3 regions of the Virgibacillus alimentarius genome follow, and region 2 is predicted to be linked to each of the others. Evidence: riboswitches for the same ligand, from Rfam matches in the RefSeq annotation. Region 2 holds a riboswitch; each other region holds the start of a gene.
The links. Region 2 has a riboswitch for S-adenosylmethionine ahead of J2Z81_RS15325 (carboxymuconolactone decarboxylase family protein). Riboswitches for the same ligand answer to the same signal wherever they lie in the genome.

Region 1: it holds a riboswitch for S-adenosylmethionine, as region 2 does, so the genes downstream of both, J2Z81_RS13450 (sodium:solute symporter family protein) here and J2Z81_RS15325 (carboxymuconolactone decarboxylase family protein) in region 2, are expected to answer to the same signal.
Region 3: it holds a riboswitch for S-adenosylmethionine, as region 2 does, so the genes downstream of both, J2Z81_RS10750 (O-acetylhomoserine aminocarboxypropyltransferase/cysteine synthase family protein) here and J2Z81_RS15325 (carboxymuconolactone decarboxylase family protein) in region 2, are expected to answer to the same signal.

The regions. Positions count from the first base shown of each region.
Region 1 covers NZ_JAGIKX010000034.1:13,984-26,555, forward strand. The annotation lists gene J2Z81_RS13405 (LytTR family DNA-binding domain-containing protein) at 1-433, shown strand, start outside; gene J2Z81_RS13410 (acetyl-CoA hydrolase/transferase family protein) at 568-2,082, shown strand; gene J2Z81_RS16245 (DUF3899 domain-containing protein) at 2,132-2,470, opposite strand; gene J2Z81_RS13420 (peptide ABC transporter substrate-binding protein) at 2,837-4,522, shown strand; gene opp3b (oligopeptide ABC transporter permease) at 4,625-5,557, shown strand; gene opp3C (oligopeptide ABC transporter permease) at 5,554-6,573, shown strand; gene J2Z81_RS13435 (ABC transporter ATP-binding protein) at 6,592-7,650, shown strand; gene J2Z81_RS13440 (ABC transporter ATP-binding protein) at 7,652-8,605, shown strand; gene J2Z81_RS13445 (LLM class flavin-dependent oxidoreductase) at 8,681-9,697, opposite strand; gene J2Z81_RS13450 (sodium:solute symporter family protein) at 9,785-11,398, opposite strand; SAM riboswitch class I at 11,520-11,626, opposite strand; gene rlmN (23S rRNA (adenine(2503)-C(2))-methyltransferase RlmN) at 11,819-12,572, shown strand, end outside.
Region 2 covers NZ_JAGIKX010000055.1:1,166-9,014, reverse strand. The annotation lists gene J2Z81_RS15330 (LLM class flavin-dependent oxidoreductase) at 119-1,486, opposite strand; gene J2Z81_RS15325 (carboxymuconolactone decarboxylase family protein) at 1,566-2,231, opposite strand; SAM riboswitch class I at 2,410-2,512, opposite strand; gene J2Z81_RS15320 (YibE/F family protein) at 2,602-3,354, opposite strand; gene J2Z81_RS15315 (YibE/F family protein) at 3,351-4,460, opposite strand; gene J2Z81_RS15310 (MATE family efflux transporter) at 4,638-5,993, opposite strand; gene J2Z81_RS15305 (dicarboxylate/amino acid:cation symporter) at 6,713-7,849, shown strand, end outside.
Region 3 covers NZ_JAGIKX010000021.1:23,937-36,508, reverse strand. The annotation lists gene megL (methionine gamma-lyase) at 1-1,153, opposite strand, end outside; gene rarD (EamA family transporter RarD) at 1,320-2,228, shown strand; SAM riboswitch class I at 2,303-2,421, shown strand; gene J2Z81_RS10750 (O-acetylhomoserine aminocarboxypropyltransferase/cysteine synthase family protein) at 2,558-4,258, shown strand; gene J2Z81_RS10745 (SGNH/GDSL hydrolase family protein) at 4,496-5,401, shown strand; gene J2Z81_RS10740 (YpmS family protein) at 5,407-6,036, shown strand; gene J2Z81_RS10735 (hypothetical protein) at 6,077-6,697, opposite strand; gene J2Z81_RS10730 (ABC-F family ATP-binding cassette domain-containing protein) at 6,908-8,530, shown strand; gene J2Z81_RS15995 (hypothetical protein) at 9,051-9,179, shown strand; gene J2Z81_RS16080 (LysM peptidoglycan-binding domain-containing protein) at 9,264-10,214, opposite strand; gene J2Z81_RS10720 (3D domain-containing protein) at 10,457-11,308, opposite strand; gene opp4C (oligopeptide ABC transporter permease) at 11,623-12,540, opposite strand; gene opp4B (oligopeptide ABC transporter permease) at 12,553-12,572, opposite strand, start outside.

The sequences.
Region 1 (12,572 bases), on a different contig from region 2:
CCGGGATGTTTTTGGCGTGCCATATCATGGGATGGCAGTTCCCTTTCATAATAACGGGAAAATCGAAGGATGTGTGACTGCGATTTACCCTGCTTTTACGGACGGTAAATCTGTTGTTACTCTGAAAACAGAGGACGGCTGGGTACCTGTCTCTTTTCATAAGGTGATGTATTTAGAAGTAAAGAATCGCAAGACGTATGTATATACGGAAGACCGATATGGAACACATAAAAATACCCTGCAGGAATTTGAATATACATTGCCGCGGGATTTATTCGTCCGCTGTCATCGGTCTTTTGTTGTGAATGTACACCATATAAGTGAAATCTATCCTGATACACACTCTACCTTTTTGCTCGCTATGAAGAATGGAAAATCCATTCCAGTGAGCCAAACCTATGCAAGCTATTTTCGTAAATTACTTGGGTTTTGAAGAAATTTGCTGTTTTACCCAATAGTTTCATGCATTTAATCCATTATTCTCTATTTCCCACAAAATTTCTCTGTTAATAATACTGATAAGTTACAATTGTCTTAACAATAATGACAGAGAGAGGAGATAGAGAAATGGATAATAAAAAAATTGATGAGCGCATTAAACATCCTCAGTTAAGAAAAAGTGTTACTTCTGCTAGAGATGCTGCTTCATGGATAAAGGACGGAATGACTTTGGGACTAAGCGGATTTACTCGTGCGGGTGATGTGAAAGCGGTTCCAATGGCATTAGTAGAGCGTGCAGGAACGGAAAAATTTAAAGTTAATGTATATACTGGTGCTTCGCTTGGCTCTGATATTGATAAATTGTTTGCTGAAGCAGGCATCATTCATAAGCGTCTCCCGTTTCAAGCAGATCGAACGATGAGGAAAAAGATGAATGAAGGTGAATTGTTATTTGTCGATCAACACCTATCACACACAGCCGAGTTCGTCAGGGGAGATGTCATTGAGCCTATTGATTACGCCATTTTGGAAGCGGTTTCTATTACGGAAGATGGTATGTTGATTCCAACTACATCTATTGGTAATTCATCAATATTTGCCGAAAAAGCCGAGTCCATTATTATTGAAATTAATATGGCGCAATCCCCATTGTTAGAGGGGATCCATGATATTTATTGTGCAGGAAAACAGGGGGAGCGTTCCCCAATTCCATTAATAAAAACGGATGATCGCATTGGTACAAAAGGGATACCTATCGATTTGAACAAGGTAAAAGGTATTGTCTTTACAAATCAATCAGACTCACCATCTACGATCGTCTCTCCTGATGAGGAGACGAAACAGATGGCAAATCATCTTCTCGCCTTTTTCCGCAGTGAAATAGAGGCTGGCAGATTAACAGAGCAGCTTGCACCATTGCAATCTGGGATTGGCTCAATAGCTAATGCGGTTCTTCATGGATTGATAGAATCTGAATTTGAAGATTTAGAGGTATATTCGGAGGTACTGCAGGATGCTGTTTTCGATCTCATCGATGCAGGAAAGGTGAATGTTGCTTCATGTTGTTCGATTACGTTGTCAGAAGAGAAAATGAAGCAGATATTTCAATCGTTTGAAAAATATCGAGATAAGTTAATCATGCGGCCACAAGAGATTTCAAATCATCCGGAAATTATTCGTCGGCTCGGATTGATTTCGATTAATACTGCACTGGAATTCGACATATACGGAAATGTCAATTCGACACATGTTTCCGGTACGAAAATGATGAATGGCATTGGAGGATCTGGTGATTTTGCCCGTAATGCACGTTTAGCTGTTTTTGTTACGAAATCGACAGCAAAAAATGGGGATATCTCAAGTATTGTTCCTTTTGCTTCGCATGTTGATCACACGGAACATGATGTAGATGTTGTTGTTACGGAGCAGGGATATGCAGATTTAAGAGGACTCGCACCAAGGGAGCGGGTACCGATGATTATTGAAAACTGTGCCCATCCAATGTACCGTGAGCAGCTATGGGATTATTATAGCCAAGCCCTTGAGCGGGGTGGGCAAACACCACATATACTTGAAAAGGCTTTATCATGGCACACCAATTTTGCAACATATGGAACAATGCTCGAAAAAGTGAAAAGCTAAATGGAAAAGGCGACTTCTGTTGGTGAAGAAGTTGCCTTTCATACTCGTTTCACAGTGATTTGTAAAAAAATAAGGAGCATAACATGAGTAATATTGTTACTACACCAGTGATGAACGGGAGGTAGTATTTTTGCGGAACCAGCTCGGATAAAGGGCGCCTGTCTCTGTCAGTCATTCTGCTGAAAACATGTTGAAAGCTGTAAAAAACGACATCAAAAAAACGACCTTTCATAACATAACCAAGCATGGATGAGAGAATCAGTATGGAACCAATGATAAAAGAAACATTTGTGTAGGACAGGAAATCGATTCGTTTGTAAAAGATGATAGAGAAGAGAAGGACTAGCAACTGGGAAACACCAATCCAAGTCCAAAGCTTTTTATACATGATAACAACTTCCTTTTAGAATTATTCGGGATGAGATATTTGTTTTAATTATTATAACATTAGGAAGGCTAAAAAAATCATGATAATGCAGATTTATTACCTCTCGTTATCTATTTTTTAATAATTATCTGTAAATAGTGGGATAGTTTAATAGAAAATTCATCCCCTCTCTATGAATGATAAATCTGGTAATTTATGGATGTTTTATAGGTCTAAAGGCTATAATTTCATGTATATTTTATGTGAAAAATCTAATGAAAATATTAATAAATCTGCCAATAAATTTAAAAAACATTTTACAATTTTTAATATTATTGTATAATTAATGGTGCAAATCTTTAAAAAATATAAAAGGGTGGTTTGGGAATGAAAAAGTCTAAAAATTTTCTCTTATTAGTAATTGCCTTGGCTGTGGCAATGATTATTTCCGCTTGCGGCTCTGGATCGGAATCCAGTGATGGCGAAGGCTCGGATTCAGGAGATACCGGTTCTTCAGAGAAGCAAATCTTTAATATGGTTGAAACAGCAGAAATACCGACTGGAGATCCTGCATTAGCGACGGACCAGGCAAGCTTCATCGTTTTTGGGCAGACGATAGAAGGGTTATATGTTTTAGATGAAAATGATAAGCCAGTTCCTGCAATTGCAGACGGGGAACCTGAAATTAGTGAAGATGGAAAGGAATATACATTTAAATTGCGTGAAGACGCAAAGTGGGATAATGGTGACCCTGTTACAGCCAATGACTTTGTTTATGCTTGGCAAAGAGCAGTAGATCCTGATACTGGATCAGAATATGCTTACATGTTCTCAGGAGTTATTGAAAATGCAGAAGCAATCATAAGTGGAGATAAGGATCCGGAAGAGCTAAGCGTTGAAGCTGTCGATGACTATACATTAAAGTTAACGCTGGAACAGCCGATTGAGTATTTGAACTCATTATTAGCATTTGGTACGTACCTTCCATTAAATGAGGAGTTTGTTGAAGAAAAAGGGGATAAATTCGGTACGAATAGTGACAACATGCTGGCAAACGGACCATTTAAATTAACAGAGTGGGACGGTTCCGGATTGGAATGGAAATATGTTAAAAATGATGCGTATTACGATAAAGAAAACGTAAGTTTAGATGAAGTGAATGTTCAAGTTGCGAAAAAACCAAGTACAGCAGTTAATTTATTTGAAACAGGTGAAGCTGATCGGACAGCGGCATTAAGTGCAGAATATGCTAAACAGTACAAAAACCATGAAAACGCTTCCAAATTTGAAGAGCTTTCTTCTTGGTATCTTAAATTTAACCAGGAGCGCGACGGGGAAGATACTCCGTTAGCAAATGAGAATATCCGTAAAGCATTAGCGATGGCTTTTGATAAAGAATCATTTACCGAAACAGTTCTATCAAATGGTTCCGTACCTAGTGATGGATACGTGCCAAAGGGATTAGCTAGCAACCCTGAAACCGACGAAGATTTCCGTGATGAAAGTGGCAGCTTAATGTCAAAGGATGTCGAAAAAGCAAAGGAATATTGGGAAAAAGGACTTGAAGAGTTAGGCAAAGATAAAATTACGCTTGATTATTTAAGTGATGACACAGAAAATGCCAAGACAACAAGTGAATATTTCAAAAATCAGTTAGAATCGAATCTTGATGGTCTAACAATTGAATTGACAAATGTTCCATTTAAAGTACGTCTCGATAAAACAAGAAAACAAAATTATGATATTGTCATGCATGGTTGGGGACCGGATTACCTGGACCCGATGACTTTCTTGGATCTGTTTGTTACAGATGGAACAAATAATGAGACAAGTTACTCGAATAAAGAGTATGATCAGCTCATTGAGGACGCTAAAGAGAAATATGCAAACGATCCTGAGAAGCGCTGGGAAACGATGCTTGAAGCTGAAAAACTCTTAGTACAAGAGGACACAGTTGTTGCTCCTATTTACCAACGCGGTAGAATCACGCTTATCAAACCGAAAGTTAAAGGACTCGTAGAACATGCATTTGGGCCAGATTACACACTGAAAAATGTTACTATTGAAAAATAAATAGTTCATCAATAGGGAAAAAGAGGGTATGCATATACCCTCTTTTCCCCTGTTGAGTTATATTTAGAAAATTTTATTTATTAGCAATTAGGAGGAAACAGGATGGCGAAGTATATTGGTAAACGAATAATTTTTATGATTATTACGTTGTTTATTATATCTTCAGCAACATTTTTTTTAATGAAGTTTTTACCTGGTACCCCGTTTCAAAATGAAGAAAAGTTATCGGAAGATCAACGTGAAATTTTAAATGAGAAATATGGTTTGGATCAGCCGATTCCTGTTCAATATGCAAATTACATGGTAAATATTGCAAAGGGTGATCTGGGTGTATCCTTTCAGTTTGATAATCAGCCTGTAACAAACCTTTTAAAGAATCGCATGGGTCCTTCATTACAGCTTGGTTTTCAGGCAATGTTTATAGGGACAATCATCGGCATTCTACTCGGCGTTCTTGCTGCTATGTTTCAAAATACTTGGATTGATTATGGGAGTACATTTTTAGCTGTACTCGGGAAATCGATTCCTTCCTTTGTATTTGCAGCGGTTATGCAATATTATATCGGAGTTAAGCTAGAATTGTTGCCTGTTGCTTCTTGGGACGGTTTTACCTCTTCTATCATGCCTACCATCGCGCTGGCGATCTTTCCTATTGCAACTGCAGCCCGCTTTATGCGTACAGAACTGATCGAAGTATTGGGGTCAGATTATATTACACTGGCAAAAGCAAAAGGAAACTCAGGTATGGAAGTATCTTTCAAGCATGCTATCCGCAATGCGTTAATTCCGCTTATCACTGTTCTGGGGCCGATGGCTGTAGCTTTAATGACGGGTTCTATGGTTGTAGAGCAAATATTTGCGATACCAGGAATCGGAGAACAGTTTGTTAAATCCATTCAGACAAATGACTTTCCAATTATCATGGGAACAACGATATTTTTCGCATTTTTGCTAATGGTAATCATTTTAATCATTGATATACTTTATGGAATCATTGACCCAAGAATTCGGTTGACTGGAGGGGATAAAAAATGACAAACAGCGCTGAAAAAATACCAAAACATCAATTTGAACCTGCTCCAAAAACGAATTTAGAGAGTGAAAAAATTGAAAGGCCGCAAATTTCAGCTACAAAAGATGCATGGCTTCGAGTTCGCAAAAATAAAGGGGCATTAGTGAGTATCGCTGTTCTGTTATTTGTGATTGTAATGGCTATCATCGGTCCTTATCTATCCCCTCATGATGGTTACGAGCAAAACGTAACAAGAGCGAACCTTCCTCCAAGAGTCCCAGTTTTAGAGGATATGGGTATTTTTGACGGAAGCCATGAAGTTGGCGGCGTAGAAGAGAATAAATATAAAGATCTAAATATAGAGGAATATTATTGGTTCGGGACAGATAGTCTTGGCAGAGATCTGTTCACCCGAGTATGGCTTGGAACAAGAGTATCTTTATATATAGCAATTCTAGCAGCCGTTATTGATATGATTATTGGTGTTACTTATGGATTGATCTCCGGTTTTAAAGGTGGACAGGTTGATAACGTCATGCAGCGAATATTGGAAGTAATCTCTGGTATACCAAATTTAATCGTTGTTATTCTAATGCTCCTTATATTAAAACCAGGAATTCTATCGATTACAATAGCCATGGTTATTACTGGATGGATCGGAATGGCCAGGGTGGTACGTGGACAATCATTAAAATTGAAAGATCAGGAGTATATACTTGCCTCAAGAACACTTGGTTCCAGTAATGGTAGACTCCTGTTTAAGCATTTATTGCCAAATTTATCAGGAGTTATTATTATCAATACGATGTTTACTATTCCAAGCGCTATCTTTTTTGAAGCTTTCCTAAGCTTTATTGGAATTGGTTTGCAAGCCCCGGAGGCATCTCTAGGTACGCTAATTGAGGAAGGATACCAAACATTCCAATTTTTACCTCATTTAATGATCATACCGTGTATTGTTATCTGTATTATCTTAATAACGTTTAATTTAATTGGAGATGGGCTTCGCGATGCATTTGATCCTAAAATGCGCGATTAATAAGTGAGGTGAAAAACAATGAAAAAAATATTAGAAGTTGAAGATCTTCATATTTCATTCCATACATTTGCAGGTGAAGTACAGGCTATTCGTGGTGTCAACTTTGATTTATATGAAGGGGAGACACTCGCTATTGTAGGAGAATCTGGATCAGGTAAATCAGTAACAACCAAATCGATTATGCGTTTGTTGCCTCCCGGTAATTCAGAAATAAAATCGGGAAAAATCCTTTTTAAAGATAAAGATCTTGCTAAAGCAACAGAAAAACAAATGCAAAAAATACGAGGAAAAGATATTTCGATGATATTTCAGGATCCAATGACATCTTTAAATCCAACAATGACAATTGGGAAACAGATAATGGAACCACTTTTAAAACATCAAAAATTAAGTAAATCAAAAGCCAGAGAACGAGCGTTGAAGCTGTTGGATTTAGTAGGAATTCCAAAACCGGAAGTCCGTCTTAAACAATATCCACACCAATTTTCAGGTGGGATGAGGCAGCGTGTGGTTATTGCAATTGCACTTGCTTGTACTCCAAAAGTTTTAATTGCAGATGAACCTACTACAGCACTTGATGTTACGATACAAGGACAAATATTGGACTTGATGAAAAATTTGCAAAAACAAATTGAAACATCGATCATTTTTATTACACATGATTTAGGTGTTGTTGCAAATGTAGCGGACCGGGTGGCAGTCATGTATGGCGGGAAAATTGTGGAGGTTGGAACAGTGGATGAAATATTTTATAATCCAAAGCATCCATATACATGGGGATTAATTAGTTCGATGCCAAGTCTGGATACAGATGATGAAGAACTGTATGTAATCCCTGGGTCGCCCCCGGATTTGTTGAATCCACCTAAAGGTGATGCGTTTGCGCCAAGGAATCCTTATGCAATGAAAATAGATTTAGAGGAAGAACCGCCAATGTTTCAAGTTTCTGATACCCATTATGCTGCTACATGGTTACTCCACCCCGATGCTCCGAAAGTAGAGCCACCTGAAGCAGTTAAGGAGCGAATGGATAAATTCAGGGAGAAAGCCGCTGGTTCGATAAAGGAGGGAAAGTAGCATGGTGGAAGAAGAGAAGCTATTAGAGGTAAAAAACCTCAAGCAGTATTTTAATGTTGGAAAAACGAAAGAAGTCAGAGCTGTTGATGGCTTAACTTTTGATATATATAAAGGAGAAACACTGGGGCTTGTTGGTGAATCTGGCTGCGGAAAATCAACCACAGGAAGGTCCATCATACGCTTATATGAAGCAACGGATGGTGAAGTCTTATATCAAGGTAAAAATGTTCATGGGAAAAAATCCAAAGCCGAAATAAAAGCATTTAATCGAAAAATGCAGATGATTTTCCAAGACCCTTATGCATCATTGAATCCAAGGATGAAGGTGTCTCAAATTATTGCGGAGGGCATTGATATTCATGGACTCGCAAAATCAAAAAAAGATCGTATGGAAAAGGTCTGCTCTCTTTTGGAAACAGTAGGATTAAATCGTGAACATGCAAATCGTTATCCACACGAATTTTCCGGCGGTCAAAGACAAAGGATTGGTATTGCAAGGGCACTTGCAGTCGATCCTGAATTTATCATTGCGGATGAGCCAATATCAGCTTTAGATGTATCTATTCAAGCGCAGGTGGTTAATCTGCTGAAAAAACTGCAAGAAGAAAAGGATTTAACCTATTTATTCATTGCGCATGATTTATCGATGGTTAAATATATAAGCGATAGAATCGGTGTCATGTTTGCTGGTAAGTTAATGGAGCTTGCTCCTTCTGAAGATTTGTACCGCAGTCCGATGCATCCATATACGAAGTCACTGCTTTCTGCCATTCCGCTGCCGGACCCTGACTATGAAAGGTCACGTATCCGAATAGCATATGATCCGAGTCAACATCATTATGATGAAAAGGAAGAAGTGAAGATGCGGGAAGTAGCTCCAGCACATTATGTTTATTGTTCTGAAGAGGAATTTGAAAAATATAAAAAGAACTACAACAGTAAAGAGAAAGTATGAAATAGAAACGGATAGCTGCATGAATAGCTATCCGTTTTAAACATTTCAATATGAAAAACAGGTCCATTTTTTAATCTATTCCATCATTTCAGCGAGTATTTCATAAGAACGTAAACGATCTTTTTGATGGAAAATTTGCGAGTTGATAATTACTTCATCTGCACGTGTTTCCTCTATAAAATCTTGCAACCCTTTTTTGACAGTTTCAGGATCACCCACGATGGTTGACCTTGCGTTTAATGACTTTTCAACAGCAGCTCGTTCTTCAGCAGACCATACCTCATCAATATGATCGATTGGGGGTTTTAATTGCGTTGGTTCTCCTCTGCGCAAACTCAAAAATTGTTGTTGATGCGATGTAGCTAACCAATGTGCTCTTTCGTTCGTATCTGCTGCGATGACATTCACACCAACCATCGCGTATGGCTTATCTAAGGTTTCGGATGATTTGAAATGATCGCGATATAAATTTAATGCTGGAATCGTATTTTTAGGTGCGAAGTGGCTAGCAAAGGAAAAAGGCAACCCTTTTTGTGCTGCCAGTTGAGCACTAAAACCACTAGATCCAAGCAGCCATATAGGTATTTGAAGTCCCTCCCCAGGAACAGCTCTGACATGTGTTATCGGTTTTTCAGAGAAATAATCCTCTAGTTCATTTACCTGCATAGGGAACTCTTCCGGGCTGGAATTTAATGTACGTCTTAAAGCGTAGGCTGTGGCTTGATCTGTTCCAGGAGCTCTCCCTAAGCCAAGATCAATACGTCCAGGGTATAAGGATTCAAGCGTTCCAAATTGTTCAGCGATAACAAGTGTTGCGTGGTTCGGCAGCATGATTCCTCCTGAACCAACACGTATGCGATTTGTAGCGCCTGCGATATGCCCAATTAATACGGAAGTAGCTGAACTCGCTATGCCTGGCATATTATGGTGCTCAGCGAGCCAAAAGCGGTTAAAGCCCCATTTTTCGACATGTTGTGCCAATTCGGCACTATTCTGAAAGGATTGTTTTGGATTGCTACCTTCATTAATTGGTGCAAGATCCAGAACAGATAATGGAACGGATTGGAACGTTTTATGTTTAATAGAAGACACTAGATTCACTCCTTTATTATCATTCTCTATGAAGAAATGATACGGTGTTTTTAGGAGTGCGTCCAGTATTCGGCTTTCGTCTATATATCAATTTGCATTTTGTATGACATGTTTATAATCTCTTCCTACTGTATGAACAGCATGAATAAAATGGATAAATATAAATATAATATTTATAAATATAACCATGCCGAGCAAACCAGTTTGGTAAAGTTTTTCAAAGGAAAAGACAGTATATCCAGCTAAGATAGCGGAAATACAAAGTGAAAGATAACTTCGCTTATTTTTCAAAACATTATAGTTTAAAGTCCCTTTATTATCAATGATGGTTACTAGAGAAATAGTGAATAGATTTATACTCATTCCTACCCAAACAGGATGTGTGTTTAAATAAAATTCCGTTACATGCCATCCACCGAAATGGTACCAAAGTAATCCAGAAATAGAACCGCTAAATAAGGAAATTAGTGCTGCTCTTTTTGTTACAATTGGCCAGAATAATGCAGCTGCAACGGGCGCAAATGTTGCGGAATTTCTAGTTACCCAAGCAAATACATTCCACCATGCAGATTGTTCAGACCGCAAAAAGGCAAATACGATCATTAATAGTGTTAATATGACTAACGACCAGCGTGTATAGTTAATAAGCTGTTTTTCCGTAGCCTTTGGATTAATAGCACTCCCAACATCCTTACCCAAACTTGTTGCACCAGAAAATTGACAAGGTGCTCCCCAGCTTAATGCGGCTGCCCAAAATCCAAGAAAAAATAAACCGACAAGCGGGGCGGGTAATGTGTCCATCAAGTAAAGCGGCACTGCAATAAGTCCGAGGCTCTTTCCTGGTAATACTGCTGCTGCGGCAAGTCCAAACACAACAGCTCCTATAATAAGTGGAATTCCTATTAGAGCAGCGTAAATTAATCCTTTTTGCCCTTCTTTTTCTGTTTTACAAGATAGAGCCATTTGAAAGGCAGCTTGCGCAAGTAGTACGTTGACTAAAAACGTTCCAAACCATGCAATAATTGTTTGCATTCCAATGTTTGTCCATGAAGCAAGCTCCGGCTTTTGAGTAAATAACTCCTGAATTCCATCAATGCCTGGATTAATAAAGAAAGCAATTGTTCCAATAATAAGCATGATAAAAAATACGATGACATTGCTTAGTTGTGTAAAACCAATGGACCACATTCCGCCAAATTGCAGATAGATAAGTAATAGTACAGCCGTTATAGCAACCGATCCGACGAGAGGCATGCCAGTAAAAACACTCATGGCTGATGCAAATGCTAAGGCTGTAGCAACTGACCACATTGGAAATGTAAAAGCTGTAATGGCTCCTGAAAAAGCCCTTATTTTTTCCCCATAGTGGTCACCAATCAATCCTGAAATTGTTATAAGCGCTTTTTTTCGAAATGGTCCAATGAGTACAAAAGCAATAATTAAAATGTGAATGGTTTCCGCAACTCCATACCAGACAGCTGAAATACCAGTTAGATAGCTCAGTTCAATAATAGCTATAAAAGAGGACCCTGAGAAGAGTCCGGTGATACAGACCATGACGAACAGTGTTCCGAAGTTTCTGCCACCTATAAAAAAGCCGGATGCTTTTTTAGCTCTTCTTTTTGCAATTTGCCCAGCAAATAGTAAAAAGCATGTATATGCCAGAGCCAATCCCATAAACCAATAACCTACCGTAGTCATGAAGATCACACGCTCCTTCCTTTTTTATTACAACTATAAACCTATTAGTCCAATAAACACACTGTGTTTAAAATGAATACTAAAATAAAAACCCCCTTCCTAAAGGAAGAGGATTGGCTCTCCCTTATCTGTCAGACAAAGAACGTCTGTTGGATTTGGCACCTTATTAGGTAAACAGGTTGCCGCAGGATCAAAGGACCAAACTCCTCCCCTGGCTCTTGATAAGGAAATATCGTTTTTATGAAATTATTATTCATTGTAAGAATTAATTCCATAATTGTCAAATTAATTTAAATTTTACTAAAAACATACCAGATGATAGAGATAAAAGTGTTCCTTTAAAGCGTGTTTGCATGTATGGGGAATTTCCAGTAAAATGGGGGAGGTAAGAAGTGCTATCTTTGAAAAGAGGGTATCAATATGGATAAAACATCTATCTATGGATTAACATATAATCAACTGAAAGATTGGCTTGTGGAGCACGGCCAAAAGAGATTTCGAGCGCAGCAGGTCTGGAACTGGCTTTACAAAAAGCGTGTGAAAAACTTTGCGGATATGACAAACGTCAATACAGATTGTTTAGAATTGTTAGAAGAACACTTTGTTCTTCACACGCTAGGTGAGGAAATTAAGCAGGAGTCATCCGACGGTACAATTAAATTTCTGTTCAGACTGCAAGATGGAAACTTAATTGAAACAGTTTTAATGCGTTTTAATTATGGTTTATCGGTTTGTGTGACAACACAAGTAGGCTGCAATATTGGATGTTCGTTTTGTGCAAGTGGTTTATTAAAGAAAAGCCGTGATTTAAACAGTGGTGAAATTGTCGAACAGATAATGAATGTACAGGCCCACCTCGATGCGAAAGGAGAAGGTGAGCGTGTCAGTCATATTGTTGTGATGGGAATAGGTGAACCATTTGATAATTTCAATAATCTAATGAATTTTCTATATGTCGTCAACGATGATAAAGGACTAAACATCGGAGCGCGTCATATAACCGTTTCAACAAGTGGTCTTGCTCATAAAATTTATGAATTTGCGGATACTGGTATTCAAGTTAATCTAGCTATCTCGATTCATGCACCAAATGATGAACTCAGGACACAAATTATGAAAATTAACAAAGCATTTCCGATTGAAAAGCTGATGGAATCCGTAGACTATTATTTAG
Region 2 (7,849 bases):
AAAGCTGCGCGTTCGTCTTATAGATTAGACAAGGTTGTGGAAGATTCTATTGATGCGATTCTTGCCACGTCTATCACCTTAATTCGCACTTTTGACAAATGGCAAGTACATTACGCTATTAAACCTTCGCTTTCACGCTTTTTGCCGGATGGTTAGCTGGTATATGGGTGCGTCCTTTTCCAAACATATTTTCACGCAACGTGTTTCCTTCATATTCCGTTCGGTAAATCCCGCGTTTTTGCAATTCCGGTATGACATCATCAACGAATTCCCGAAACGTTCCAGGGGAATACGACTGCGCAATATTAAAACCGTCCGCATCCCCAATCGTTGCCCATTCTTCAATCTGATCGGCAATTTGTTCCGGCGTCCCGATAAATTTCACCGTCCCATTTCCAAGACCATGATTCTTGATTGCTTCTCGCAATGTCCATTTTTTATTTGGATCTTTCGTGTACATATCCAAATTCCCCTGCACTGCTTCTGTTTCCATATCCTCGATATACTGATCTGGATCATAACGGGAAAAGTCTATCCCGGTGTGACCAGACAGGAGCGATGCGGTCCCCTCGTAACTGACCTGTTCCTTTAGTTCCTCATATTTCTGGTAAGCTTCCTCCTCTGTTGATCCAATAATTGGCAGGATCAATGGGAAAATAAGCACATCCTGCTTATCTCTTCCCTGCAATGTTGTCCGTCTCCGTATGTCTGCTGTATATTTTTTCAGTGCCTCTAAGGAATGGTTTTTTGTAAAAACACCTTCCGCATGTTTAGCAGCAAAATCACGGCCTCTCGGTGAAGCACCTGCTTGAAAAATAACCGGTGTCCGTTGCGGGGAAGGTTCTACTAAATGAGGGCCTGGCACATCAAAAAATTCACCTGCATGGTTGATGAGATGCACCTTCTTCGGATCCGCAAACCGATCATTTTCCCGGTCATAGATGACAGCACCATCCTCCCAGCTTTCTTCCCACAATTTATAGACCACTTCTAAAAATTCATCCGCCCGGTCATACCGAAGCTCCTTTGGCAATCGTTCGGTAAGTCCCAAATTGACAGCTTCACTTTCCAAGTAGGATGTCACCACATTCCAGGCAACCCTCCCATTTGTCATATGATCAAGCGTCGAAAGTTGCCGAGCTAGCGCATAAGGCTGTGCGTAGGTTGCTGATATGGTCGGTGCAAAACCTAAATGCTTCGTTACCGCTGCCATCGCTGAAATTGGAATAATTGGATCATGTGCCGGAAGCTGGACCGCATACTCTGCTCCGGCACGATGGCTATTTTCATAGACACTGTAGGTTCCCAGCACATCAGCGATAAACAAGGAATCAAATTTCCCTCTTTCTAGCAATTGTGCGATCTCCACCCAGTACGTTAACTGATTATGATTAACACCCCCGTCTTTCTCATGCTTCCACAGTCCAGTAGAATGTGGAGAAGGCGAATGCTGAATAAACCCGTTAAAATGAATTTGTTTACCCATGGTGAAAGCTCCTTTCAATGGGGGACCATCGCCTGTCGTACTAACCCGTTAAAGCAAAGGGGACAGTCCCTAAATGTAGTTATTTTCGATCATAAGCATTTAGTGCATTCACGCTATGTGCAAACGCCGATCCGGCTTGTAAAGCAACAGCGACGAAGATTGCTTCTGCTACTTCATTGACACTCGCACCGGTTTTTTTTGCATTTTTTGTATGAAGATCAATGCAATACGCACATCCGGTGGTATGTGCAGCTGCTACAGCAATTAATTCTTTCTCTTTTTCTGTCAGTATGTTCGCTTTTAGAGCCTGTTTGTCAAAATCCGCAAAGGCCCGAAAAGCATCACCTTGTAATGCGCCAAATTCTTTTAATCGTTGAAAATAACTTGTCCGGTACAGCTCATCAGAAGATTCTCCGTCATAAGCATTTAGCGCATTCACCCCATGAGCAGCTGCGGCACCTGCCTTTAGTGCGGCGGATACGAATACCGCTTCCGCTATTTCTTCTTTGGACGCTTCCTGCTCCTTCGCATTTCCTACATGCAAATCAATGCAGTACGGGCACCCGGTAATATGTGCAACCGCAACAGCAATTAATTCTTTTACCTTTACCGTCAATGCACCTTCTGCTAGCGCCTGCTCGTTAAATGAAAAAAAGCTTTTAAAGGCTTCCGGCGCATATTCCCTTAATTCTCCAATCCGTGAAAAATATGATTTTTTGTACAAGGTATCAGTTGAATGACTCACGTGAACCCACTCCTTTTGGTATATGATCTACATTCCACTAATTAAAACAATTATCCCCATCTTAATAATCGGTTTTGACACCATAAAATGTCCTTTTACCCTTTTCCCTAGCAAATCAGGTGCATGCATTAAAAAAACCCCTTCCGATGAGGAAGAGGTTTCATTTATCGACTACGTTCACTCATCTTTCAAGCCAATGCTTGCTGGAATTAGCACCTTGTTATCATAACGGTTGCTGCGGGATCAAAGGACCAGGTTCCTCCCCCGACTCTGGATAAGGAAATATTTTATTTAATTAGTAAGAATTGTATACCATCATACCGAATACAGAAAAATGTGTCAAGTACAAATTTTAAGGAACTGTCCCCCATCACTTTTTTACCAAATAACATGCTGCAGTCCAGGCGGTAATTGGAATGATTAGGCCAACACCAGCACCGGCTGAGAGAATGCTGATCATTTCTGCACTAAATACTTTCGAATTCACAATTTCCCCGAACGAATACGTTAAATCTTTAAACCACAAAATCAATGCCAGATAGCTTCCTAAAAAGGCAAAAAACAATGTGTTCGTATCTGCTCCAAGAACATCTCTGCCAATGCTTAGCCCAAATCGAACTAACTCTTTCCTGCTTGTTGATGGCTGATGATGAAATAGTTCCTGCATCGGCGAAACAATGGAAATAGCAATATCCGTAATCGAACCGATCGCAGTCAGTATGACCATAGCCGCTCCAACCTTGACGAAATCCACCCCAACATGGAGGGAAAATACACTGATTTCCTCAATGACCTCTTCGCCAAATCCCTGAACCTTCGCTTTGGACGTGATGAATACAATAAAAGAGATCAAAATAACAATGGTGATCATGGAAGAAATGAAGGCTGTTTTCGTTTTCATGTTTACTCCATTAATATAAAACAAATTCATACTGCAAATTGCTGTACATGCAATCAACGCTACAATAATTGGATTGACAATTGGAATGGTCATCAAAATCATGGTAATAAGAAACACGAGGAAATTTAGAAATAAGGTAAAAAAAGACCTTACCCCCTTTTTCCCGCCTACAAGCACCATTAACAAGAATAAAATAGCTGCCAGCACCACTTGTACCGTCATGATTTAGCCCTCTTTCGATTAATAAAAAAGATAGATGTATAGAGGCTTACTGGAATGGATAACACAATGCCAATCCCGCCCGCTAACGCCCTGGCTACTTCCAATGAAAGATTCATTGTCAGGGAAAATGTCAATGCCGACCCATTGTTTAAATATAAAATAAGCATCGGAATGGAACCGCTGATATAGACAAGAAGCAAAATATTCGTGATCGTTCCCATGATATCTTTTCCAATTTCCATGCCGGACGTCTGAAGTGCCTTTTTGGAAATAGCATTATTTTTTTCATAAAGCCCGAAGATTGAAGAAGTCATTGTAATCGCAATATCCATGACACCTCCTAAGGAACCAAGGAATAAACTTGCGATAAATATCACTTGATACGGACGTGTTAGGAACTGCATTTCTTCATAACGAAGACCACTTTCCGATGTGGCCCATATTACAACGGACGCAATAAGCAGCGAAAGAAATGTTCCAAGTAATGTTGCCACAATTGCCGCAAATGTTTTTTCATTCAAACCATGAAGGAATAACAGCGAGATGGCAGTAAATAAAACCACACTGATACTGCATAGGAACAATAAACTGATATCCGAATTCTTCACATAGATATCCAACGCATAGGACAGGATCATGGCGTTGATTGCTAGAGCGATGATGGAAAACAGTCCCTGCCTTTTGCCGACAATAAGTAAAATCGCGACAAATACCCATGCTGCTACCAAAACATATTTATCCCGTTTCACATCGATTATCTTGCCAGTTAATGTTGCATTTTTCTCTTTGTCTGTATCCAGCGAAACAAACAAGTCATTTCCAGGCTGATAGGCCTGATCATAAGCCCCTGAAGCTGAATATTCATTCTGTAAATGGATCGTCTCTCCTTTAGCTTCCCCATTTTTCAACTTGGCTGTAATCTGTTGTGTAAATAGCTCATCTGTATTGTGGTGTTGATCCGTCACTTCGGTCTTATCTTCCTGTTTTACTTTAGTGACTTCAGCAATGGGACGATCATAAAATGCATCATTATGATTAACGAACACAACCGACACCACAAAAAGAAACGCCATAATAACATAAAAATAAATGGACCTCGACAACATCTTCTTCACCCTTCCCAAACCTGGTGCCTGTCACTTCCCGAATTTTGTCGATTTATATCGAATTATCGAATCGAAAGGCAGCCAGATCCTAGCACGGTAGCTGATTTGTAGCTCCCCTTTTTCACAAAGACTTTGGCCTTTCCTATCAGAACTGGCACCACCTGGGTCTATCCCTACTTAATCCTGCACTTGGTGCCAAAGGAATGTTTTTTCCATAACATGTTTTCTGGCAAAAATGAGCAAGAAAACAGCAACCAATGCTTCCGCTGCAGGAAGCGCTAGCCAGATGCCAGCTGTACCAAGCATAAACGGCAGGATAAGCAGCATAAGAATCAGTAAGATAACACCTCTAAATAGGGTAATACCGATCGATGGTTTGATATTACCAATCGATTGATAATAAGTCATATAAATAAAATTGATCCCCATGAATAAATAGCCCAGGAAAAACAACTTCAAACCAGTAGTAGCAAGATCGACAATTGATTCGGACTCAATACCAAATATAGCAACAAGTTGAGTTGCCCCAAAATAACCAATGGCTAAAAATAAAAGACCAAGCGATATGCCGGTAGTTTCAGCGATTTTCACTGTCTTTTTGATGCTCTCTGCCTGCTTCGCCCCGTAGTAATAACTAATCATCGGCTGAATCGTAGAAGCAATCCCGATAAACGCCAAAAACATAAACACATGCAAATAATTAATCACGGAAAAAGCAGAAAGCCCGTCCGTACCAACGTGATATTCCATCGCAATATTATAGCCAACGACAAATATTCCCATCCCTGCCTCCGATAAAAAACTCGGAAAGCCAATGGTACTAATGGATTTAATCGAACGCCAATTCCAATCCATTTTAACAAGCTTTAAATTAGAACCCTTTTTTAAAAAATGAAATGTATAAATAAGCAAACCAAAAGCGGTTGCAATAACCGTAGCTAACGCCGCTCCCTTTACTTCCAGTTCCAAAATAAAAATCATCCAGTAATTCAGCCCGATATTTAAAATAGCTGATACAACAAGCCCCATCATAGCCAGCTGCGGGTCACCATCATTCCGTACAAAAATACTTAAGACTGCTTCTAAGGATAAAATAAGCGACGAAAGGAATAAAATTCGCATATAATCCAACACATACGGCAACGTCTCCTGATTCGCTCCAAAAAAAAGCGCCAACGCTTCCAAATTTATGTAGCTAATCACCGAAACCACAACGGTAATCACAGTAATCAGCGCCATGGATAACGTAAATATTTTCCGCGCTCTATCATCATTATTTTCCCCCATAGCAATCGAATAAAGCGTTCCGCCTCCCATTCCAACAAGGAGCGCAAGAGAAATAATGACCGAAAACACTGGAACCGCAATATTCACACTAGCAAGCGCAACAGAGCCAACCCCATTCCCAACAAAAATCCCGTCCACCACCACATTCACCGACATCAACATCATGCCAAGAAGGGTAGGGATAAAATATTGAAAAAACGTCTTCGCTACAGACTGCGTTGCTAGCTTTTGATTCACACTGCCCATCTGCTTCACCCCTTATTCATCGGTTGTATGATACTGCGTTATTCTGTGTACACCTATTCTAATCTAAATGAAGAAAGAAAGTCTAGAAAGAGGGGAGGGACTTGAGGGAGACCTGTGATTTGGAGGGTTTTATTGGGGTAGCGCTTGTCTCGCTCCGCGTTTTATCAGTTTGTGTCGAATTTCGGCTTGATATAGAGGGTTCTGGCGTTCCATTTGCACCAAAAAACCATGTAGAAAAGAATCATTCGTACTCTTTTCTACATGGTTTATAAACGTTTGTTGTTCATTTTTATAATCGCATCCGCTGGTACATTAAGGCTAAGTACACTTCTTTTGTTTCCTCTTCTCTGCGGACATTATAATTCCCGCCTTTTCCAGCCGTTTTTTTATTTTCTCTTGTTTATAAAGCATTTGATTACACATTGTGCGAACACCTCTTTTATTTGTATTCCCAATGTATAAATTATGCTATTCAAAATACAAAACAAGCACTATAAAGCCATTGTAACAGGATTATTTTGGTGCTTGTTTTTGTGATTTTTTAAGTTCATGAAAGCTATCAATCCGCTCTGTACGCTCCAGCATAGTCAGCGTCCCTCCCCCTGCCAAATTATCTTCCCTCAAGCATTGTTTTTGACAGAAGCTTGATTATCCTATATTGTTATGAAACAATTCAAACAACTCCTGTATAGAATGAATAGAGAAAGGGGGGAGATCACGTGAAAAGACTTTGGAAAAAATATACTGCAACGTCACTTATTTTAAAAATAACCGTTGCACTTATTTTGGGAGTCCTAACAGGCTTCATCTTTGGTGAAGACGCCGCCACAGTACTCACCCCTTTTGGTGATTTACTACTACGGCTGTTAAAATTCATGATTATTCCACTTGTCGTCTTCACGTTAATCGTGGGGGTCAATCAAACAAAAATGAGTGATCTTGGACGCATGGGCGGCAAAGTATTTCTGTATTATATCATCACTTCTGCACTCGCAATTATCGTCGGTATCACCATTGCAAGTATATTTAACCCTGGGACAAATATGTCGCTCGATACAAATGAGAACTTTGAAGTTCCGGATAATCCTGGAGTCATCAGTGTTCTGCTTCGTATTGTTCCGGAAAATATCTTCACGGCTTTTACCGAGTTAAATCTTTTGGGAATTGTGTTTACTGCCCTTGCTTTTGGAATTGCGATCTCCGCGCTCCGATCCACAGAAAAGTGGGCAGCCTCCGGGGAACTTGTCTACAACGTTGTGGAAGGATTAAATGAAGCAACTTTTAAAATAATGCATGCGGTTTTGCAATATGTTCCAATTGGTATTTTTGCCATCATTGCCAAAACGGTCGGAAATCAAGGGATGGATACCCTGCTTTCTTTAGGGGATATGGTTTTGGTATTATATATCGCTTTACTTGCTCAAGTCGTCATTTATATGCTTTTCATGCTGTTTACCAATGTATCCATTAAAGATTTCTTCTCCACAGCAAGAACGCCGATTGTAACTGCTTTTGTGACCCAAAGCAGTTCGGGTACTTTGCCATTAACTTTAGATGCAGCTAAAAATTTAAATCTGTCCAAAAGTTTATATAGCTTTAGCTTGCCTTTAGGTGCTACCGTCAATATGGATGGAGCTGCCATCCGCATTGCCATATCAGCAGTTTTTGCCGCAAACATTATTGGGGATCCTTTGACGTATACAGATATGCTCCAAGTCGTGATTGTAGGGACACTCGCCACGATTGGTACAGCAGGTGTTCCAGGTGCTGGGATTATTATGATTGCAACTGTTTTTGCACAAGTCGGCCTGCCGATCGAAGCCGTTGGACTGCTGACCGCCATTGATGCACTTGTG
Region 3 (12,572 bases), on a different contig from region 2:
TGTCTTGCCAAGCTTCTAAGCCCACTGAAAGACGGATGAGCCGATCTGAAATTCCCATTTCGAGGCGTGATACCTCAGGTACAACGGCATGTGTCATCGTTGCTGGATGCTGTATTAATGTTTCAGCATCACCAAGACTAACAGCAATTTTCAGGAAGTTCAATTGGTTTAACAGCTTTTGTGCATCCTCCTTCTCCCCCTGAATCTCAAATGAAATAACGCCACTTCCACGTTTCATTTGTTTTTTTCTAATTGGATAATCAGGATTGTTTTCATCATTCGGATAGTATACATTGGCTACCTTCGGATGTGCCTTTAGTTTTTCTACTATTTTTTCAGCATTATCACAGTGTCGGTCCATCCGTATTGGCAGTGTTTTCATCCCCCGAATCAACAGCCATGCATCAAACGGAGAAATAATGCCGCCTACATCTTTTTGGGTTGTCATCGCAACGGAATCTAAAAATGTCTTTTTACCGACGACTAAACCTGCAACCACATCACCATGACCGCCTATATATTTTGTCGCACTATGAACAACAACATCACAACCTAGTTCAAGCGGTCGCTGTAAATAAGGAGAGGAGAATGTATTGTCCACGACAACAGGAATATCAAACGCTTTTGCAACTTCAGCAACCATTTGTAAATCGATCAGTTTCATTGTTGGATTGATGGGTGTTTCTACGTAAATACAGGCTGTTTCCGGTTTAATGAGAGACTTGATCTCTTCTTTCGTTGCCATCTCCGAAAAATCATGTGTAATATTATACTTTTCTTTCATCATTGTTAATAATCCAAATGTACATCCATATAGACCTGATGAACATAAAATATGATCATTCGCTTTCGTTAATGCGATTAGCACAGCGGAAATAGCCGCCATTCCAGAACCAAAAGCAAGCCCGCGTTCTCCATTCTCCAGCGCCGCAATCCGCTTTTGTAGCGCTGATACAGTCGGATTCCCTAACCGAGAATAGACATAACCTTCTTCTTCCCCTGCAAAACGCGCTTCTCCTTGCTCTGCAGTTTTAAATGTATATGTAGATGTTTGAAAAATCGGTGGCGTTAAACTTCCTAACATATCTTTCGTATCATAGCCATCATGGATGACAGATGTTTCAAAGTATTTCTTTCCCCGATGCAAAGACATCTCCTCCTTAATGATTATTTTCTCAAGCAGTGCAACTCTTATTATAATATATCTACCCTGCATTTGACAGTAATGTTTTTATTTTCAATCAAGTCATGATATTTGCAATCTTTTATAACTGAATCTAAAATTAATTTATTTAGATATTTTCAGGGGAGAGGCTACCATGAAAAAAAACGAAGCAAAACTTGGCATCTTTTACACCGTACTGGCCTATGTACTATGGGGTTTTTTACCAATTTATTGGAAGCTTGTTGATCATATTTCTGCTGATGAAATATTGGCTCACCGTATTTTATGGTCCTTTATTTTTATGATGGGCATTGTCATTTCACTTAGAAAATGGACCCCTTTTGTCCAAGAATGCCGGAGAATATGGAATCATAAAAAACAGTTATTCAGCATTACATTAGCTTCGGTTGTGATCAGTTTAAATTGGCTTACTTATATTTGGGCTGTTAACAGCGGCTACGTCGTTCAGGCAAGTCTTGGCTATTATATTAACCCACTTATCAGTATCTTGCTTGGAATGATTGTCCTTCAAGAAACATTAACGAAAAGACAATGGATTTCCTTTATCATTGCGGCAGCAGGCGTGTTCTATCTTACATTTCATTTTGGAATTTTCCCCTGGGTTTCAGTGCTACTTGCACTTAGCTTTGGAGCTTATGGTTTATTAAAGAAAACAGTGGATATCAGTGCGATGTTTGGACTAACGATTGAAACAATGATCGTAACACCAGTTGCCGTTATTTATTTATTAACAATGCCTTCAAGCACCATTTCGCCAAGCAGTTTTTTTACATTTGACGGCCTTTTACTAATTGGAGCCGGAATTGCAACAGCGGTGCCACTCCTGTTATTTGCCAGCGGCGTAAAACATATCCCTTTAGCAATGCTCGGGTTCCTGCAGTACATTGCGCCAACCATTATGTTACTGCTTGGGGTATTTCACTTTAAAGAAACATTTTCATTTGCACATTTTATATCTTTCGGAATGATTTGGATTGCTCTGCTTATTTATATGGGTTCAGCGATTCAAAGAAGCTCTTTTCAGCGACGTACACAACCTTAATTTTTTCACCAGTTGACAAAGTCCATTCTTACGCTTATAATACTCTTTAAATTCAAAAAAGTTTATACTTTTATCTCTTATCAAGAGCGGTGGAGGGAATAGGCCCGACGAAACCCAGCAACCTTTAAGCAAATCCTTTTGCTTTTAACGGTGCCAAATCCTACAGGTCCGTTGCAGATCTGGAAGATAAGAGGAGGTCCGGTGATATATACGCCCTCTTCTTAGCGAAGAGGGCTTTTTACATACGCGCCTCTCTCAAGACATTTCTTCCAACGAAAAGCAAAGACACAAGAGGAATGAACCTCAAACTATCTAAGGAGGAATTATTCATGTCAAATTTCCATTTTTTTAATCCAGAAACAGCTTTACTTCATGCGGGACAAGAACCAGATCCAACAACAGGATCACGTGCAGTGCCCATTTATCAAACGACGTCTTATGTATTCCGGGATACCGAACATGCACAAAATTTATTCGGATTGCAGGAACCAGGAAACATCTATTCTAGAATTATGAACCCAACCGTAGATGCTTTCGAACAACGTATGGCTCAACTGGAAGATGGGTCAGCTGCGGTAGCGACATCTTCCGGAATGGCCGCTATTACACTTAGTATTTTAAATATTGCCGGTGCTGGTGACGAAATCATCGCCGACAGTAATTTATATGGAGGGACCTATAATCTATTTGCTCATACGCTACCTCGTTATGGAATTGAGATAAAGTTTGTTGACGGAACAGATCCAGAAGCTATTAGGGCAGCCTTTACTTCTAAAACGAAAGCCGTATTTGGCGAAATCATTACAAACCCGAGTCTTAATATATTTGATGTTGAGACAATTGGTGCTATCGCACATGAACATGGCGTTCCATTGATCATCGATAACACATTTGCCACGCCGTACCTTACAAAGCCGCTTCAATGGGGAGCAGATATCGTTGTTCATTCAGCAACAAAGTGGATCGGCGGACACGGAACAACCATAGGCGGAATTGTCATCGATGGCGGAAGATTTAATTGGAACAATGGAAAATTCCCTGGATTTACGGAACCGGATGAAAGTTACAATGGTCTCAGATATGCAGATCTTGGTATAGCTGCATTTGCTACAAAGCTTCGCGTACAGCTATTACGTGATATTGGAGCAGCTTTAAGTCCGCATAATGCATTTCATTTGCTTCAAGGGTTAGAAACATTGCACTTACGCATCGAACGGCATAATAAAAACGCTGAAGAAGTCGCAGCATTCCTAAAGAAACACCGTGCAGTCGAGTGGGTTAACTTCCCTGGATTAAAAGAACATCCATCCCATCAATTAGCTAAAAAATATTTAGCTTCTGGTTTTGGTTCCATCATTACCTTTGGTATTAAAGGTGGCAGAGAAGCTGGCAGAAAACTGATTAACAATGTTTCACTTTGGTCACATGTCGCTAATGTGGGTGATGCGAAATCACTTATTATTCATCCTGCATCAACAACGCACCAGCAATTAAGTGCTGAAGACTTAAAACGTAGTGGCGTCACCGAAGAGTTAGTCCGACTTTCTGTAGGCATTGAATCCGTTAAAGATATTTTGCTTGATCTAGATCAAGCAATCGCACGAGCGGTAAACGACACACCGACGATCCAAACGACAGAAGAAGATGCGATTGAATGGCTATTGCACTCCCCTTTTGATCGCAACAGTGGCGTTGCCAGGAAAAAAGTGATTGCAATTGCCGGACAAAATGAACATGCAAAACAACTAGAAGCCTTGGGATATGAAGTGATATTAACTTCCCAGGACCAGTTAAACGATATACCTGACGTTGATGTTCTATGGATAAATAAGGATGTTTCACCTCAAGCCCTTAAACAACTAAGGAATAAACAAGGAAAAGTGCTGTGGGTGGAACATGCGAATATCGACGATCAAACCCTTGAAGTAGCACACACGTCAGGAATCGTTACAGTCACAAATAAAAATATTTACAAAGAAGCAGTTCAGCTTCGAGAAAATAACAGAGAGCATTACGTGGCAAAAATATAAACTTTGAAAAACCCGTCTGCAGCAAGACGGGTTTTTTATTTCTTCTTTCCATTATGTAATCTTCTTGTTATGGTTTCTACCCTAAGTTGTCTTTATAATAGAAAATTGAAGTTTACATTGAAGCATAAAAGTTTAAACTATCAAGGTAAGATTTTTAGCAAATAGGATATGCTATACTCATGAGACAACATGTTACGGCTATATACATAGAATATAAACAACTTTAGGTGTGATGACATGAAAACGAAAATCCTCCTCATTACTATCCTTATATTGTTATCAGGATTCGGGGTATTTATTTTCATAAGCCAAATAAATACCAATGAATCCAGCCCCATGAATCACCCTTTTTCCAATATAAATCATACAGATAACGAACATATAAGGGAAAAGAGTATACACGATAATAAACAGGAAACTCCAACAAACGAAGAAAATGCACCCACTAAGAACTTTAAAGGAGCAATCACTGAAGCCTTTAAAGATACAGTTGCTTATTTTTCAAATAAAGAAATGAATATTGTAGCTATTGGAGATTCTTTAACCCAAGGTGTGGGAGATAGCACTAAACAAGGCGGTTATGTAGGAATCTTGGACAATACAATCAATCAAAATAATCAGGTTGCAAACTTCTATAATTTTGGCCATCGAGGTGATCGTACAGATCAATTACGAAAACGCCTAGATAATCCAAAAGTTTCATCCGCCATCCAAGATGCAGATATTATTTTAATTACAATTGGAGCAAACGATATTATGCAGGTGTTAAAAGATAATATTACCAATCTAACATTGAATAAGTTTCGAGAAGAGCGTGTTCACTATGAAGCTAGGCTGCGAGATATTTTTTCAGAAATAAGACGTTTAAATGCAGATGCAAATATTTTTTTAATTGGATTCTATAACCCATATGATAAATACTTTAAAGACATTAAAGAACTTGCTATTATTGTTGATGAATGGAATGGCACCGGAGAAGCGATCACAGAAGAGCTTGAAAATGTCGCATTTATCCCTACAAGCGATTTATTTGATAAAACAGACAAAGACTTGATTGCAGAAGATAACTTTCATCCGAATAATCGGGGCTATCAATTAATGGCTAAACGTGTTCTCATGTACTTAACCAAACAGGAAAGGTGAGCCCGATGTCTAAAAGAAGACTCAATAAAAAATGGAAACGACGGTTCTATACTTTACTGGCAGTCAATATCGTTGTTGTCCTTATCATTATTTCACTCATTTACTGGCCTGTTGCTGATACAGAGGTCTCTCCGGGCAGTGATTCATATGATGAAGAGAGTTCTGAATTTGTTGTTCGTACGACGAAAGAAAATCTAAATGAATTAGTAAATGCCTATATTGATCAATTCCTTAGTGACACCAAACATCAATACAGTGTATCTTTGGAGGAAGATGTTCATTTAATGGGGGAGTTACCTGTCTTCTCATCAACTGTCCCCCTCTCCGTCCATCTTGAACCGCTTGTTCAAGAAAACGGTGACGTTATTTTGAAACAAAAGTCAATCTCCATTGGCTTATTAGAGCTTCCTAATAAGAAAATCATGGAATATATTAAGAAATATTTACCAATGCCAAAATGGGTATCCGTGGATCCGCAAAAGGAAGAAATTTATGTGGCAGTAACAGAAATGGATATTAGAAGTAACTTCCAAGTAAGTATTGAACATATTGATCTAGAAGCGAATAATTTGGCATTTAAAATCCGAGTACCATATCGAACACTTGGAATAGAGCCGCCACCACCTGAATTTTAAGACATAGAAGGAACGATCTACCTTCGTGTAGACGTTCTTCTCATCGAATAACAAGCTGTTTAATCTTTTCTACAAATAGCATTCGCTTTCTAAAAGCAGGATGATGGAGGATGACCTGTTCGTTTGCGACTTCTTGGGAGGCTTGATAATACCCAAGTTTCCCCTGATAAACCAACTGCATTTCCGGTAACGCCCGAATATCGGCAGGAGTAATGAAACAGAGCGATTTATTTAATTGGACGGATGGTATATCGCTTAACATCTTTGCTGCAAACTGAGAGCAAAAAAAGGCACGCTTCCGGTTAATTTTAATTTGAAACAAGATACCCAGTAAACCCATAAAATTATATTTATAGTATTCCTGTTCTGCTTCTATCTTTTTAACATTATTTACAACTGTCTCCCATTCTCCTTTTGTCATTGGATATACATACACCGCACAGTTTGCGTCTTTGAAAAGAGCATTACGAATATCCTCCCTTACAAACCCTCCAATAAACGGATTTCTCGGACGTTTTCTCCCAAAGCTATATACTTCATTTAATGTTGAATCAAACCCAATCGAAACATGATTAAGTGTTTGCTTCGTAAAATAATTGATGAATTTCGATAATAAGGTGCCTGTATCTGTAAAGAGAAAATAAATCGTCTTTTCTCTCATAACCTTCCCCTCCGCCTTCGTCTTTGAAGCCCTATCATTCTATGGAGCGTATATTATTATCATACGTTCTGCGATTGAATTGGTACACGATTATTTTAAAAAACATCCCCTTTTTCATGCTGCAAATTCAATTTATATATTGATTGACGTTAGCCTTCAAATCCCGTAAGCTAGCGTTAAGATTACTTTTATTTGGAGGAATTTCTGCGAATGATAACTGTTACTAATGTTAGTTTACGATATGGAGATAAAAAGCTTTTTGAAGATGTGAATTTAAAATTCACACCTGGAAATTGTTATGGCGTAATAGGAGCAAACGGTGCCGGGAAATCAACCTTTTTAAAAATTTTATCTGGTGAAATAGAACCTCAGACTGGAGATGTTTCCCTTGCTTCCGGCCAGCGCCTTGCAGTTCTAAAACAAGATCACTTTGCTTATGAAGAGTATCACGTGCTTGAAACCGTCTTAATGGGTCATGAGAAATTGTACAATGTTAAACAAGAAAAAGACGCCATCTATATGAAACCTGATTTCTCTGAAGCGGACGGCATACGTGCTGCTGAGCTAGAAGGAGAATTTGCAGAAATGAATGGGTGGGAAGCAGAATCCGATGCAGCCGTCCTGTTAAAAGGACTGGGTATTGAAGAATCCCTGCATACAAAAACGATGGCTGAACTTTCTGCTGATCAAAAAGTGAAAGTGCTTCTTGCTCAGGCGCTGTTCGGTAATCCGGATGTTTTATTACTAGATGAGCCGACAAACGGGTTGGATATCCATGCCATCCAGTGGCTGGAAGAATTCCTAATTGACTTTGAAAATACGGTTATTGTCGTCTCCCACGACCGTCACTTTTTAAATAAAGTATGTACACACATAGCAGATGTTGATTACGGAAAAATTGAAATTTATGTCGGTAACTATGACTTCTGGTACGAATCCAGCCAGCTTGCTGCTAAAATGGCACAAGATGAAAACAAGAAAAAAGAAGAAAAAATAAAAGACCTGAAAAATTTCATCGCCCGGTTTAGTGCAAATGCTTCCAAATCCAAGCAAGCGACTTCGCGAAAAAAACTGCTTGACAGCATTACACTTGATGACATAAAACCTTCGTCACGCAAATATCCATATATCGCCTTTACTCCTGGTAGGGAAATCGGTAACGACTTATTGCGCGTAGAGGGATTAACGAAGACAATTGATGGCGAAAAGATTTTAGATAATATAAGCTTTACCATGAATAAAGGTGACAAAATTGCTTTCATCGGAAAAAATGATATCGCTAAAACAACATTATTTAAAATCCTCATGGGTGAAATGGAAGCAGATTCCGGAACTTACCACTGGGGAGTGACGACATCTCAATCTTATTTCCCTAAAGATAACAGTGCGTATTTCGATAATAATGACCTTCCATTAGTCGATTGGCTAAGGCAATATTCTCCCGAAGATGAGACAGAAACATTTTTACGCGGTTTCTTAGGAAGAATGTTGTTTTCCGGTGAACAGGCATTGAAAAAAGCCAGTGTTTTATCAGGTGGAGAGAAAGTGCGCTGCATGCTGTCAAAAATGATGTTAAGCAATGCTAACGTACTACTTTTTGATGAGCCAACAAGTCATCTCGATTTAGAATCCATCACATCTTTAAACAATGGCTTAATTAAATTCCAAGGTTCTATTCTGTTTACATCACATGACCATGAATTCATCAATAGTATCGCAAATCGACTCATTGAAATTACACCAAATGGCATTTTCGATAAGGAAATGAGTTACGATGAATATGTAAATGATAAGGCTATACAACAAAAATTAACAGAAATGTATGCTGTTTAAGCAAAGTAGTTGGGGCATAACTAGCCAAGAATAAGAAAAAATGGATTCGACCATCGGTCTTTGATGATCGAACCCATTTTTCTTTTATCTGAAGGTGTCCTTTTTGTTTACTAAAACAAGCATATTAAAGCCCTTTTCATATCTAGTTGACTGGAACGAAAGGAGGCTGACTCCAGCGGGAACAGCACGAGTCTGAAGACCCCACGTGAAGTGGTTTTCTTCCGAGGAGGCTGAGGCTGTGCCCGCGAAAAGCAGCCACCTGCAGTGCAAATCAACGGGATTACTAAATAAGTATATAAATCGCACGAAAAAGTAAAATATAGAAGTTCGGGAGTTCCATCTAAAGACGGGACTCCCGAACTTTTTTTACATTTACTGGGGTTTTGTTCCAGTCTCTTTTTGTACACTTCCCCTTACATTTTTGTAAGATTTTTCTTTACTTTTGCCACCAAAATCCATGGTTATTTCTTTCATTTTCTTTTATACTAAGAAAGGATACAAAATATTGGGGGAAAAGAAAATGAAAAAATTACTTGTCGCATTATTCTTAGTCTTGATCCTCGCATTTAGTTTTTTCGGATATAGTCAAACAACGGATCATTCGGTTGAAGTTGTAGACCAAAATAGTTATTTCAGCATCGACAAATAACAGCATGATATTTAAATAAGAAAAAAGGAAAGCCTCTATAAAGATGCTTTCCTTACTTTAATATCGCCGGCGTTTCATAACAGCCTATTCAACAATTGTTACGTTGACGTCCTTGACACCCCAGTCATATGCTTTACCTTTATTAGGAACATGAACGTCAATCTTATTTCCGTTAATCGCACCGCCAGTATCAGCAGCAGTTGCGTAACCATAGCCTTCAACGTATACTTTTGAACCTAATGGGATAACATTAGGATCAACGGCTATTACTTTAGCGTTAGGGTCTGCATTTAAATCTTTCCCAGTTGCAGTTACACCAGAACAGCCATTACAACTTGCGGTATATGCAGTTGATGAAACGGAAATTGTTTTCCCCTCAGGGCTTTCATTTGATTCTGCTTGGTCATCAGATTCAGCTGCAGAAGCTTGCTCAGCGTTTGAATTTTCGTTTGAAGATGTGCTCACTTCTTCAGCAATTGGTTCTTCCGTAGTTTGACTTTCAGCATTTTGGCCTTCAGCATCTTGGTGCACCTGATTTTGATCTTCGGAAGGCTCTTGCTCTTGATTAGATGCTTCAGCCGCTTGAGTTTCCTCTGTAACTGCTGGCTCTTCCGTTTCTACTTCAGCAGTTTGATTCGTTTGATTTTGATGTTGAGATGCCTGAGCACCATTTACTCCAAGCTCTTGCCCAACTATAATTAAATCGGACGGCAAGCTATTCCATGCTTTTAAATTTTGCACTGTTACACCAAACTGTTTTGCAATCCTTGATAATGTATCTCCTTGCTTAACGGTGTAAGTGTTAGCTTTTTCTGCATCTCCTTCGCCACTGACAACCAGGCTTTGCTGCGGATGGATCACGGTGCTATGTAAGCCGTTCCTATCCATTAGTTCGTCTATAGTAGTATTGTGATTGTTTGCGATACTCCAGAGGTTATCTCCTTGTTTTACCTCATATTGTTCTGCCGAAACACTTGTTGCGGCTGCGCCGGCTACGATGATGCCTGTAGCAATTGTCGCTACTATTTTCTTCATAAATAGTACCTCCTTCAATTTCTGACAATGCCTATACTATCATAAGAAAAGGGGTTGTGCGGTTACAAGGTCGTTAAGAGTTTATTGCAATAGTTTCCAGATTAACAAATTTATATTACAAAATATGATTTTAGTAATATTTCTTCTTATTTATATTAAAAATAATCACCGAAAAAGGAAACACCCTCTTTTTAGATGCTTCCTTCTGTTAGATTATTAGATTCTTTAATTGTTTCAGCGAACTATTCTACAATCGTTACATTCACATTTTTGACGCCCCAGACATTTGCCTTGTCTTTGCTTGGGATAAATACGTCAATTTTATTTCCTTTAATTGCGCTTCCTTTATCTGCAGCAGTGGCATAGCCATAGCCTTCAACATGTACTTTTGAACCTAGCGGGATAACATTTGGATCAACAGCGATCACTTTTGCACTTGGATTTGCATTTAAATCCACACCAGTCGCTGTTACACCTGAGCAGCCATCACAGCTAGCTGTGTATGCTGTCGCGGAAACATTGATTGTTTTTCCTTCAGGACTCTCACTTGAGCTTTCTTGTTCACTATTATTCTCATTAGATTCTTTTTCAGAACTGGAATCATTTGCAGATTCTTCATTTACAGATTGGTTTGCCTGAGAACTTGCTTCAGCAGCTTGATCAGATTCTTCAGTAACATTTTCTTCTGATTTAACTTCCGTTTCAACAGCTGGAGTTACTTCTTCTGATACATTGGCCTCTTTTAAATGTAGTTCTTGTCCCTCTACAATTCTATCTGATGATAGATCGTTCCATTTCTTGATACTTGGAACTGTTACATTAAATTCTTTTGCAATCCTTGATAATGTATCGCCTTTTTCAACTACATAAACGTCTTCTGATTCTTCATCAATGACTAATGTTTGTTTCGGCTGAATTACCGTATTTTTCAAACCATTTATATTAACTAATTCATCTACTGTCGTATGATGTTCATTTGCTATATCCCAAAGGTTATCTCCTTTTTCAACTTCATATTGCTCTGCTGATACGCTTGTTGCTGCAGCTCCTGCAATAATGATTCCTGTAGCAATTGTCGCTACTATTTTCTTCATTTGTAATTCCTCCTCAAATTTCTAACAGTGATTATATTATCACAGTAAAAAGGAGAGTGGATTTACAAATCGATTAATATTTATTACAGTTCCTATTAAACTATTATAACCCTATTACAATTGAAATATTTTTGTAATATAAATGTGTCACGTGAATCTTTTGTAATACTTTTGTATTATTAAAGGTTCTTTTCTCCAATAAAAAATAGGTGTATTGTCTATCCGTGATGTCATTCATAAGTAAAAAAGCATGGTTCATTACCACCATTTGGTAGTAGAACCATGCTTTTTTATCTTTTTCACGATGATCTAATCTATTTTTTTCGCTTTGGGTCAAAAGCATCCTTTAATCCTTCCCCAAAGAAGTTAATGGACAATATCGTTAATGTAATACAAACAGCTGGAGGAATCCATATCCATAGTTTATTTTGCAGTACATCTGTCTGTCTTGCTTCCATAAGCATATTTCCCCAACTCGGAATTTCCGGCGGGACGCCAACCCCAATAAAGCTTAGTCCTGCTTCAGCTACAATATACGTGGCAAGCAACAGCGTAGCCTGGACGATAATCGTTGTCATTACATTTGGGATTAAATGTTTCATGATTACTTTAGATGGTTTCGACCCGATGGAAGTTGCAGCTAAAACATACTCATTTTCCTTTTCTGCTAATATTTTACTACGAACAATCCGAGCTACACTTCCCCAGCCCAGTAAACTAAAAACAATGATTAAACTCCACATCCCTGTTACTTTACCAAAGCCAATCATTATTGCATTTAATACTATAACAAAAACATAAAAGGGCAACGTTAAAACAAAGTCTGTAAAACGCATGAATAAATCATCAATCCTACCACCAAAAAAACCAGCAATCGATCCAATAATCGATCCAATGAAAGTTACAAAAAGCATGGACGTTAAGCCGATTGTCAAGGAGACCCTTCCTCCGTAAAGCGTTCTCGTAAACACGTCTCTTCCATTTCTATCTGTCCCAAACCAATGCTCATTTGATGGCTCTTGATTAATATTTGCCATATCAATTCTACTAATATCCTCACTAGTGATATAAGGAGCTAAAAAGGACAGCGTGATAATAAACAGAAGAAAGAGTAAACTGATTACTGCTAATTTCCGTTTAAAAAATTTCTTTCGGGCTATCGTCCATGTAGAGTCAAACTTCCGTTCCATTTCATCCCGGTCTGAAGATGGTGTATTTAGTGCTGGCTCCACAAATAACCCTCCTTAATAACGAATCCTGGGAT